Regions from separate parts of the Zhenhengia sp. genome, predicted to be linked through region 2. Evidence: predicted binding sites of a transcription regulator. Region 2 holds the regulator's gene; each other region holds the start of a gene.
What was found. The regulator Rex, encoded in region 2, represses fermentation and respiration genes when NADH is low (regulators of the CRP and FNR family bind a similar motif). The targets are predictions, from matches to a motif close to ATTGTTAANTANTTAACAAT.

Region 1 (4,286 bases), on a different contig from region 2:
AAATACTCCTTGTACCAGAAACTATGAATCTTCCTAAGGGAGAGCTACTCTTTATAGAACAAAACCTAGAATTACTTAATAAGCTAGGTTTTGGTATTGAGCTTTTTGGGGAAGAATCTATTATGATTCGTGAAGTGCCATATCTTTTCAATCAACCTATGAGTCTAGCAGCTTTTAAAGATATGCTAGATAGTATTGATCTTAAAAAGGTAACCAATCTCTACGAAATGAAAGAGGCTCATATTATTCAGCTTGCTTGTAAGAGTGCCATTAAAGCTTATGACCAGTTAACCTTTTCTGAATGCAAGGCATTAATTGAGTCTCTTTTGACCCTTGATAGCCCTTATACATGTCCTCATGGCAGGCCTACCCTTGTTAAGCTCAGCAAGACAGATATTGAAAAAATCTTTAAACGTATACAGTAAGGTGAAATAATGAAAAAAAAACTTATTTTAATTGCAGGACCTACTGCATCAGGCAAAACGAAGTCTAGTGTACTACTCGCCCAACAAATAGGCGGTGAAATTATTTCCTGTGACTCTATGCAGGTTTACAGACGTATGGATATTGGTACAGCTAAAGTGCGTCCTGAAGAAATGGAAGGCATTCCACATTATATGATTGATGTATTAGAACCTACTGAGGGTTGTAATATTTCATGGTTTAAAGAGCAAGTTACACGTCATATTGAAGAGATTTCAAACCGTGGTAAAGTACCTATTCTGGTAGGAGGTACAGGTTTTTACTTAAATGCTATCTTATTTGATACACAGTTTGAGGAAACGGATACAGACCTTTCTTATCGTCAGTCTCTTGAAAAAGAAGTGCGTACAAATGGAGCTGATTCACTTCATAAACGTCTTCAAGAAGTAGATCCTGTATCAGCTGAAGCTATTCATGCCAATAATGTAAAACGTGTTATTCGCGCTTTAGAATATTTTCATCAAACAGGTGTCCCTATTTCAAAGCATAATGAGAAAGAACGCAAAAAAAGAGAAGCTCTAACTTCTCCTTATGACTACACCTTCTTTGCACTAGATATGGACCGTGAAGTTCTTTATGATCGTATTAATAGGCGTATTGATAGGATGATGGATGAAGGGCTACTAGAAGAAGTGAAAGTACTTTATGATGAAGGATTTTCAGAAGATTTAACAAGTATTAAAGCTATTGGTTATAAGGAGTTCTATCCTTACTTTAGAAGAGAACTTACCCTTGATGCCTGTATTGATAAACTTAAACAAAATACACGCCATTATGCTAAAAGACAGCTTACATGGCTTAGACATCAAGCGAAACCTATCTTTATCCCTGTAGATCAATATGATTTTGATGCACAAAAAATAGTAGATGTTATGAAGTCTAAAATACAAAGCTAAGTCAAAAAACTATATAAAATTTGGAAATAGATGTATAATAAAGAAGTATTCAGTTTATACTATCCGTAATGGAACTAGAAAATTTAGGCAATATATAGACAAGTTTAGTATTATCCTATACAATTAATCTATTAAATCCTTAGGAGGGGTATATTATATGAGTAAAGCAATTAATCTTCAAGATTTACTTTTAAATCAGTTAAGAAGAGACCGTGTGTCTGTTACAGTATTCTTAACAAACGGTTTCCAAATTAAAGGTACAGTTAGAGGGTTTGATAATTTCGTTGTACTTTTAGAAAGTGAAGGCAAACAACATATGATCTATAAACACGCTATTTCAACTGTTTGTCCATCAAAAACTATTAACCTGAATATTGCATCAGCAACAGAGTAATAGTCAAATATTGATATGCAAGGGATTTAACGAAATATAAAACCCTCGTCATATGTATAGCACTAAAATAATGACAACACATGTTTTTCTCTAAATTTATGAGAATCATGTGTTGTTTTTCTTTACCTTGATTTCTATTATGCTCCAATTTACGTATTAAAAAAATAAATTTAATAACATTAATTAACAAAAATTAAAATTTATACAAAAAAGGGTTGCATAAAAGCTTAACATAAGTTATACTTCACTTGGATAAAAAAATAACAATATAATATGAGGTGAAACATGAAACTGACTAGAAAATTAGCTAGCTTAGTAATGACAACAATTTTAGGTGCCACTGTTATGGTGGGGTGTAGTAATACAAACAGTGAACAAGCACCTGTACAAACTTCTAGTGTAAGTGGAACATTTGAAGGAGAAGCAGATGGGAAACATGGTGCAATTAAAGTAAGTGTCCTATTAGAAAATGGACAAATTGCAGACATTGAAATCCTTGAAACTAAGGAAAATGTTGTACTTTCTGAACCAGTTTATACAAAAGTAAAACAAACAATGATTAATAACAATAATGTTAATGTAGATGCCATAAGTGGTGCAACAGAGACAAGTAATGGATACATAGCAGCTGTACAAAATGCTTTAGCTAAAGCAGGCGTAGAGATGAATGGCGATAAAATTCCAGTAGAAGCAATGACTGAAGCTGAAACAGAGCAAACTTATGACGTAGTTGTAGTAGGTGCTGGTGGTGCTGGTTTTAGTGCTGCACTTGAAGCCAAAAATGCTGGTGCAGAAGTTGTCATTTTAGAAAAAATGCCAACGATTGGTGGAAATACACTTATTTCAGGTGCTGAAATGAATGCTGCAAATACTTGGGTTCAAGAAAAAGTTGGCCTTGAAGATAGTGTAGAATTATTCTTTGAAGATACAATGAAAGGTGGCGACTATAAAGCTAACCCTGAACTAGTTAAATATTTAACTGAAAATGCAACTGAAAGTGCAGAGTGGTTACACGATTATGTAGGTGTAAACTTTATTGAAGATAAATTATTCCAATTTGGTGGACATACAGTAAAAAGAGCTTTAATACCTAATGATCACACAGGTGAAGATATGATCACTAAGTACAAAATGAAAGCTGATGAACTTGGTATCCCTGTAAAAACAGAAACAGAAGCAACAGAGTTAATCGTTGAAGATGGTAAAGTAGTAGGTGTAAAAGCTAAAAATACTGCAGGTCAAGATTTAACTTTTAAAGCGAATAAAGGTGTTATTCTTGCAACAGGTGGATTCGGTGCAAACATTGAAATGCGTGAAAAATATAATGCTGAATATGGTGCAGAATACCTAACAACAGATGCAGCTGGTACTACAGGTGATGGTATCGTTATGGCAGAAGCTATTGGTGCTCAATTAGTAGATATGGAATATATCCAAACTTACCCAGTATGTAACCCTGAAACAGGTGTTATTTCACTTCTTGCAGATTCACGTTTTGATGGAGCTATCTTAGTTAATCAAGAAGGTAATCGTTTCGTAGAAGAGTTAGAACGTCGTGATGTAATCTCAAGAGCAATTTTAGCTCAACCAGGCGGCTATGCTTACCAAGTATGGACACAACACATTGGTGAAATTGGTGGAACTTTAGAAGCACATCAAGAAGAATTTGAAATGCTTGAAAAACAAGGTTTAATTCATAAAGCAGAAACAATTGAAGAAGCAGCAGAATTCTTTAATGTACCAGTTGATGCTTTAAAAGCAACAATTGAAAGAGTAAATACTTTTGCAGCAAATGGAAAAGACGAAGACTTTAATCATAGAGCAGGCTTAGTAGCAATGACAGAAGGTCCTTTCTATATTCAAAAAGCTGTACCATCTATTCACCATACAATGGGTGGAATCGTTATTGATGTAGATACACATGTTATTGATGTAAATGGTAATGTAATTCCAGGACTTTATGCAGCAGGTGAAGTCACAGGTGGTATACATGGTTCAAACCGTTTAGGCGGAAATGCGATTGCAGATATTACTGTATTTGGTAGAACTGCAGGTGTAAATGCAGCTACAGCTCAATAATAAATTAATTTAGTAAAAATTAAAAAACAATAAAAGCTAGTGTGTAGCTATTACTCTTAGGGTAGTGGTTATACGCTAGCTTTTTTATAATAAAATATCCTATATTCTCTAGGATAAGCAAGAAGAAAACTATTGTCCCGTGGGTATTTGGTGTCTTGGATCAAAAGAAAATATTAGTAGCTAGGAATTTATTATTAAGCCTTTAGTTTTTGTAGCCTTGCATATATTTTTAATAGAGGTATAATGAATAGTGTTGAATTTACTTACAAGTCGTAACAAAGGAGTAATCATGAATACACTATCTGAATTATTTAATATCGATCATGAGACACAACAGTTTTGTGAACAGACAAAACTTGAACTTGCATCTGTTTTAGAACGTATTGAATCCAATATGCATATAAATGGTGCTAAAGTACTTGCTGCTATGCAAA
Region 2 (4,286 bases):
GGCCTGTAAATTAAGCTTAGCTGTTAAGTATTTCTAACTCTTCAGATGTTTCTTCCCAATTTGTATAGAGAGAAGCAATATTTTCTTCAATAGCTGCTTTTTGGTTCATAATGTCACGAGAAGCATCGGGGTTCGTATATACTTCTTCAAGGCAAAGCTGTTCATCCAGTTCAGCGAGTTTACCTTCTTCAAGCTCGATTTTTTCTTCTATACTTGTTAAAGTACTTTGGAGTTTCTTAATGCGATTTTGAAGTTCTTTTTGCTTTTGCCAGTCTTCTTTAGAAGAAGTTGGTGTACTTTGTTGAGTACCAGAAGTGCACAATACGGGTATTTCTTTTTTCTTTTCCATATAGTAATCATAGTCACCTAAATATACAGACATATGGTCTTTTTGCATATCAAGTACTTTGGTTGCAGTTTGATTGATGAAGTAGCGGTCATGAGATACGTAAAGAATGGTACCTTCATATTGGTTAAGTGCATTTTCTAGTACTTCTTTTGACATCATATCAAGGTGGTTAGTTGGTTCGTCTAGAATAAGGAAATTTGCTTTTGAAAGCATAATTTTAGCAAGTGCTACACGACCTTTTTCACCGCCACTTAAAGCACTAATAGGTTTAAATACATCTTCTCCTGTGAATAAGAAAGAAGCCAGCATATTACGAATTGCTGTATTTGTAAGGTCAGGAAAAGCATCCTGAATTTCCTGCATAATCGTATAGTTTGGATTAAGTGTAGCGTGTTCCTGATCGTAGTAGCCGATGTGTACATTGCTACCTAGTGTAATGCTACCACCAGAAATGTCACTTTGGGCCATAATCATACGGAAAAGTGTTGTTTTACCTACGCCATTTGGGCCAACAATAGCTACTTTTTCACCACGTTTAATATCAAAAGTAATATTATTAAAGAGAGCGCCATCTTCAAAGGACTTAGTCAGCTCCTTAACTGTTAAAACATCATTTCCACTTGTAATACGTGGTGTCAGTACAAGGTTCATAGGTTTGTCATCAATCATTGGAAGATCCATGACTTCTATTTTTTCTAATAGCTTTTCACGACTTCTAGCGCGCTTGATGGATTTTTCGCGATTAAACTGACGTAGTTTAGCAATAACCGCTTTTTGCTTAGCGATTTCTTGTTGCTGCTTTTCATATTGATTCATAGCAGCCTCATACACTTTTTCGCTTTCTATAACAAAGTGGCTATAGTCGCCGTTATAGACCATAGCATGGCCAAATTCAAGATGAATGACTTTTGTAACAACCCTGTCTAAAAAGTAGCGGTCATGGGAAATAATAAGAACAGAACCTTTATAACTTCTTAAATAGTTTTCCAGCCATTCTGTAGCTACAATATCAAGGTGGTTAGTCGGCTCATCTAGAAGTAAGAGGTCTGGTTCTTCTAGAAGTAGTTTAGCAAGTGCTACACGTGTCTTTTGACCGCCAGATAAGGTTGTGATAGGTTGGGTATAAATTTCTTCTTTAAGGCCCAAACCTTTAAGAACACCACGTACGAGACTTTTATATTCATAACCACGCATATTCTCAAAAGTGCTACGTAATTCATCATAAGTATGTGTAAGAGCAAGAGAATGTGTTTTTGCAATCTCTTCTTCCATTTGATGAAGCTTTTCTTCAAGAGCAATCACTTCATCAAATACATGAAGGAGCTCTTCATAGACGCTACAGCCTGAATTAAAATGCATATTCTGTTCAAGGTAGCCGATACGAATACCTTTTGCAAAGAAAACTTCGCCGTTATCAGGTGCAAGTTCTCCTGTTAAAATACGAAAAAGTGTGGTTTTTCCTGCACCATTATTTCCGACAAGTGCTACTTTTTCATGGTCTTCTATATGAAATGAAATATCTTTTAAGATAGATTGCTCATTAAAAGATTTATATACAGCATGACAATTTGCAATCATAAGCTATCCTCCTCATTAATCTAGATTCATCTTAACAGAAAAACTAGAAAAATAAAAGTGAGTAATAGCCAAGGTTAATTGACAAAAAAAAAACTAAAATGCTATACTAAAAAAGATAGAAAAAGAAGGAGGTAAGTCTGTGACTGAAGAGAGAAAGATTTCTATGGCAGTAATCCGTAGATTGCCAAGATACTATAGGTATTTAGGGGAATTATTAGACAACGGAGTGACTAAAATATCTTCTAGAGAACTTAGCGAGAAAATGAAAGTTACAGCCTCTCAAATTAGACAGGATCTTAACAACTTTGGTGGTTTCGGGCAGCAAGGTTATGGATATAATGTAGAATATTTACACAAAGAGATTGCAAAAATACTAGGACTTGATAAAACACATACAATGATTATTGTTGGTGTAGGTAACTTAGGACAAGCTCTTGCTAACTACCCATCTTTTAGCAAACGTGGCTTTAATCTCATTGGTTTATTTGATATTAATCCAAGGCTTATAGGTATGAGTATGCGAGGCATTGAAGTTATGGATATAGATAAAATGGAAGACTTCGTTAAAACAAATAAAGTAGATATTGCCATTTTAACAATGCCAAAAACAAGAGTTAAAGAGACGGCTGAGAACTTAGCAAAATGGGGTGTGAAAGGGCTTTGGAACTTCTCACCTGTAGATTTATTTTTACCAGAACATGTACATGTTGAAAATGTGCACTTGTCACATTCATTAATGACTTTAGCCTATAAGATTAATGAAGCAGAAGAACTTGATAATGGTAATGATTATAAACCTTTTTAGAGGCCTATATAAATAAAAGGTTCACCTATCTTAGAGAAAACAATTAAGGATGGGTGAATCTTTTTTTACGCAAAAAAACCTAGCTTAAGTCGCCTCCCCCTTATCAATATAGGCGAAACTTAAGCTAGGTTTTTATTGTGTGGCAAGGACACTCAGGTACTGGTTAACATTCAGCTTCAGTATGAAGATATAAGCCAGTGGGCTAAGCGGAAGGACTTACCTTGTTACAGGTGCTTCTAATCAGGGTCTATAGGTGAAAGAGATGCTCATGCATTTATCACTGCAAGTGTCTGAAGTAGAAACTTTGTACATAGGATTTACCGTAGGCATTGCCTTTAAGCTTACTTCTTTGTGAAGTAGAATGTAGCTTAAAATATTGAGTGTATAGGACGTGCCCTGTAAACTATTTGATTGCCACTACCAAATAGTGCAGTTGGCTAAGAAGAAATAAGTAAGCTTTAGAAGGGGGAACTAAAACTTTCAAATAACATCTTAGCGAGTAGAAGATGCTTATACTTATCTAGAATGGTATGAACACCTTTTATAAGTTAGTTATACACTATAAGAAAGAAAAAGACTAGTGTATATTTCAGAAAATTTAATTTTTGGCACACTACCTAAATTGTAGACTAAAATTAAGTGAAAAAAGCCACTAGTATTTTGTAATTTGTCGCTTCCACATTAAGAAAGTGGTTTTCTAGATAGATGATAAAACTAACGATATTTATTAACGATTTCATTCATGGTATCTAGATGTTTTTCCATATCCGATACAAGTTTGAATTGTGTCCTGCAACGATCTAAGTTGTGACCTTCTCTATGCACTTTGAAGTAGGTATCACCTTGTAAGTAGTCTGTTAAGAATCTCATACCACATTCAAGTGTCATTGTCATTGCACCTATAGGAAGCATGTCAATTTCTCTTTCCGTAAGATTGCCACCGCAGCCTTCTAAGAATCCTTTTGTATAACTTTCAAATAAGTTAAGGTCAAAGTTTACTTTTGTTAGGTCTGGCTCATCTTCGGCACCAGTTGTAGCACCAAAGCGGATCGAGTCACCGAAATCATTTACAGATAAACCTGGCATGACAGTATCTAAATCAATGATACAAATAGGTCTATGGGTTGTATTATCAAACATACTGTTATTCAGTTTAGTATCATTATGCGTCACGCGAAGTGGAAGATTCCCATTTGCTAATTGATTAGCCAGTATATGGGTTAAAGGCTCTCTTTCCATTACGAAAGCAATTTCTTTTTGTACATCTTTAGCACGTCCACAAATGTCAGCTTCTACAGCATCTGCGAAAGCTTGAAAACGAACAGGTGTATTGTGGAAGTTAGGAATTGTTTCAGAAAGTGTATCAACTGGATAATCAGCAAGTAGGTTTTGAAAATGTCCAAAGGCATAACCACATTGGTAGAAAAGCTCAGCATCTGCTAGAATTTCGTAACAAGTTGTATCAGTAAGGAAAACATAGCTCCTCCAGTAGTTTCCTAAGCTGTCTTGATAGTAAGATTTACCTTGTTTTGTGGGGATGATATTAAGTGTCTC
Region 3 (4,286 bases), 140 kb from region 2:
CTACATCGCTGAAGATTTCAATAGCAAGTTTATTTTGGTTTTTATTGAGTTGGTAAAGCACACGATCTACATAGCCTAGTTTTACCATCATTGGGTCAGCAACAATGAGTGCACGAGAGATGTTAGGCATCTTTGCTAGATATTGTACAGAACCTGCTTCAAAATAGATTTTTTCTGGAATTTTAAACCATTGCATATTCACGCGTCTTTTTGCCACCCTTTTCTTATTAATTAAGTTCATAGCTGTTACGTTAGATGAAGTAGAATTACGTCCGTATGAACCACAACCAAGTGTTAATGAAGGCATCATAGAGTTGTATACATCACCGATACCACCGAAAGCAGAAGGAGAGTTTACAATGATACGACAAGCTTTAAGTCTTTCACCATATTCTTCAACAAGTTTTTCATTTGTTGAATGGATAACAGCTGTATGGCCAAGTCCACCAAGTTCAACCATTGCTTCAGCTTTGGAGATACCATCTTCTACATCTTTCGCTTTTACAACAGCAAGTACTGGAGAAAGTTTTTCTCTTGAAAGAGGATAAGCTTCACCCACGCCGTCAATTTCACAGCAAAGCACTTTTGTTTCTTTTGGAATAGTAATGCCAGCAAGTGCTGCAATTTCATAAGGGTATTTACCTACGATATCTGGGTTAACCATTTGTTTTTCAGGATTGATTACAATTGGTTCAAGTTTTTTAATTTCTTCTTTAGTTGCAAAGTAGCATCCAAATTTTTTCATGAAAGCTACTGCTTTATCATAAATAGGCGCTTCGATGATAGCAGCTTGTTCAGAAGCACAGATCATACCATTATCAAATGCTTTTGAAAGCATAAGATCTGTAAGAGATTGTTCAAGGTTAGCTGTTTTCTCAATGAAAGCAGGTACGTTACCAGGGCCAACACCAAGTGCTGGTTTACCAGCTGAGTAAGCTGAACGAACCATAGCAGAACCACCTGTAGCAAGAATCATAGCTACTTTTGGATGATTCATAAGTGCTGTAGTTGCTTCGATTGATGGGTGGTCAATCCATTGTACACAGTTTTCAGGAGCACCAGCAGCAATAGCAGCATCTCTTACGATTTTAGCTGCTTCACGAGAGCAATTTTGTGCAGATGGATGGAATCCAAAGATGATAGGATTACGTGTTTTAGCACAGATGATTGCTTTGAACATTGCTGTTGAAGTAGGGTTCGTTGTAGGTGTAACACCACATACGATGCCAACTGGTTCAGCAATTTCTGTATAGCCTTCATCATCATTATCTTCAATAATACCTACAGTTTTATCATGTTTAATACTATGGTAGATATATTCTGTAGCAAAAATATTTTTTGTAACTTTATCCTCAAAGACACCGCGCCCAGTTTCTTCTACAGCCATTTGAGCCAGTTTCATTTGAGCAGATAAACCAGCAAGTGCCATTGCTTGTGTAATGGCATCAACTTGCTCTTGAGTGAGTTTCATATATTCCTCAAGTGCTTTATCAGCTTTTTCTACTAATTCGTTCACCATAGCTTGTGCATCGATTACAGGTGCAGCAGTTTTAACTTTCTTCTCTTCAGCCATTATAATAGCCCCCTTATAAAATATTAAAATTTTTTATAGATAACTAGCTGAGTCGTGATGTCGAAGTTTTTTATTGTTTATTTTTTAACATAATCAAATAATAACACTTTGGTAAAGCATTGTCAAATGTTTAACGAAATAAAATTTATAAAAAATAGTTAGTTTATGTAAAAATATAACAAAAATATAATAAAAATAAATTATTAATTGTGTATATTTTATAATTGTTGATTTTCATAAGTAAAGTAAATTTTAGAAAAATGGATATAAAATATAATTAGTATAAATATAATATTTATGCTTATGATGAAATTTAATATGTAAGGTAGTAGAGCTAACATTAAAAAGAAAGAACTCTCATACATTAAAAAAGAAAAGTCATAGTACTTATTGGGGTTAGATAAACAGTCGTTTAGGAGAAAAGAGGGGTTTTAGTGAAAGAGATCATAAAGGGTATACTGATTATAATGGGATGTCTACTTATTCTAACTGGTGTAGCAGGCTACTATGAAAAGGATAGGATAGATAGAGGAACTAGAATATATCAGAGGAGATAGTTAGAAAAATGAAAGAATAATAATTTAACAATTATAGGAGCGATTCTATAACTCATTACAGGATTTTCATAATTCTATGTTAAAATAAAAGGAAGTCAACTAAAAGGTAATGTGTAGCAAGTATATTAAAGAGAGAAAATGAAAGTGACATAAAAGGGAGGCAGAGGGACTATTGAACAAAAAAATTATTTTATCAAAGACTATTGTATTTGTATGTATCGTTGGTTTTATTACTTTGTTTAAAACCATTTTCGGAGCTGAAAATGCATTAATTGGTGTAACTTCTATTACAGCCCTATTAATGTTTTTGGAAAGAGATTTAACTATTGCACCGTGGAAAAATACTATGAAATTAATAGGGTTAAATTTATTTATTGGATGTACAGCAACACTTGCTAGCACTAATATGTGGATTGCAATACCTGTTAACTTTATGGCAATTTTTATATTAGGACACTCTCTTTTATATAATTTGAAGAAACCAATGTATTTACCTTTTATTCTTCAATATTTATTTATCCTAGCATCACCTGTTCCAGCTGAAAAACTTCCTATGAGGTTATTAGCTTTAATAGTTGGAGCGGTAACCATTATGGGCATGCAGCTTTTAACGAATAAAGGGAAGCTTACAAAAACAGGGAATAAGCTATTGGAAAGAGCATGTACAAGCCTTACTCAAAAAGCTATTAGTATTAAAGAGGATAAGGGTTATGAATGTATAGATAAAGAGATTAATCGGACCCTTCATGAATTTAGAAGATTACTTTATGATAAAAGAGAAAATGATTTTTATCTTACAGAAGAGGGAATGATTAAGCTTAATTTATCTGTTTCCTTACAAAAGATATCTTATTTATTAGATAAGATGAGCTATACAGGTGTGCAGCAGGAAGTTATTGATGACCTAATGAAATACCTTGATAAACTTAAAGATTGCCTTAATGATACTGCATATGTTAAGCAGCTAAAGCAAGTATTGCAGCAGCTATTTAATAAATATGAAGATAAGCAACTTAAGGATACTACTTCTTTAGAGATTCTTAATCATTTAGGATTTTTAGAGAATAATTTTAAGGCTTTAGAGACTTTAAAAGAAGAACACTATAATAGTGTTAAAAAGCTTGAAGATATTCCTAATGAATATAAAAAAAGTATCATTTTAAATGGTGCTATTAATAGGAATTCTATTAAATTTTCATATGCTATGCGCCTAGCTATAGGGATTACGTTAGCAGGTTTTATAACGGACTTCTTCAATTTATCAGAAGGCAGATGGATCATGTTTACTGTCCTTTCACTTATTGTACCAATCTATGAATTGTCAAAGCAAAAGGTAAAAGATCGTTTATTTGCTACAGTAGTAGGGGGCATTATTGTTACTCTTTTATTTGGGGTATTCCAAGATCTCACTATACGTACAATGATTTTAATGTTAGCAGGTTATATTGGTAGTTATTTAGCAGCGTATCGTTATAGTACTATTTGTGTAACGGTATCAGCTATTGGGGCAGTAGCATTAATGGGGAATACACAAGTATTTACTATCAATCGCATTATCTTTGTAGCATTGGGGGCACTTATTGCGAGTTTACTTAATAAATTCGTTTTCCCATTTAGAATAGATGACCATAATAAACAGCTAAAGAAAATGTATAAAGAAACGATTGCTGAAATGTTTAAAGCAGTATATGAAGTAGCACAAGGTAGGGAGTGTAAACATCGTATTAAAAATCTTCTCATTATAGCCTCTCTTATTGAAGAACAATTAAGGTTAAATAATCAAATTGTAGTAGATGAGACAGTAGAAAAATTAGAAAAAGCGCGTTGTTTACTACTTACTAATATTTATGAACTTTATATTTGGATTAGTGAGAATAAAATTAAAGAAGTAGATATTCAACATATATTAGAAGATATTAAGACAATATCGAATGCTGACAAACAGGATATTCTCCCTGTTATTGAAGGTATACAAAAGCATATGGATAGGGTGAAGGGGATTAATGATAAAGTTATTTTAGGTATTATGCTTAATATCTTACAAGAGGAGGCTATATAACAATAAGGAGTATTCGTATTCCTTATTTTTTTATGGGCAAATTATGCTATAATGAGAAATGCTAAATACAATTAAGATAAATAAGGTTAAAGACATT

Region 1: ACLTBU_RS14790 (flavocytochrome c) is a predicted target of Rex. The motif match lies at 2,022-2,041, and genes of this name have one in related genera.
Region 3: adhE (bifunctional acetaldehyde-CoA/alcohol dehydrogenase) is a predicted target of Rex. The motif match lies at 1,646-1,665, and genes of this name have one in related genera.

The regions. Positions count from the first base shown of each region.
Region 1 is NZ_JBKVCH010000016.1:20,258-24,543, reverse strand. It holds gene mutL (DNA mismatch repair endonuclease MutL) at 1-425, shown strand, start outside; gene miaA (tRNA (adenosine(37)-N6)-dimethylallyltransferase MiaA) at 435-1,379, shown strand; gene hfq (RNA chaperone Hfq) at 1,537-1,773, shown strand; gene ACLTBU_RS14790 (flavocytochrome c) at 2,059-3,852, shown strand; gene ACLTBU_RS14785 (aminotransferase class I/II-fold pyridoxal phosphate-dependent enzyme) at 4,142-4,286, shown strand, end outside.
Region 2 is NZ_JBKVCH010000004.1:16,946-21,231, reverse strand. It holds gene ACLTBU_RS05780 (ABC-F family ATP-binding cassette domain-containing protein) at 17-1,927, opposite strand; gene ACLTBU_RS05775 (redox-sensing transcriptional repressor Rex) at 2,067-2,732, shown strand; gene ACLTBU_RS05770 (phosphotransferase enzyme family protein) at 3,447-4,286, opposite strand, start outside.
Region 3 is NZ_JBKVCH010000004.1:161,823-166,108, reverse strand. It holds gene adhE (bifunctional acetaldehyde-CoA/alcohol dehydrogenase) at 1-1,573, opposite strand, end outside; gene ACLTBU_RS06465 (FUSC family protein) at 2,303-4,189, shown strand.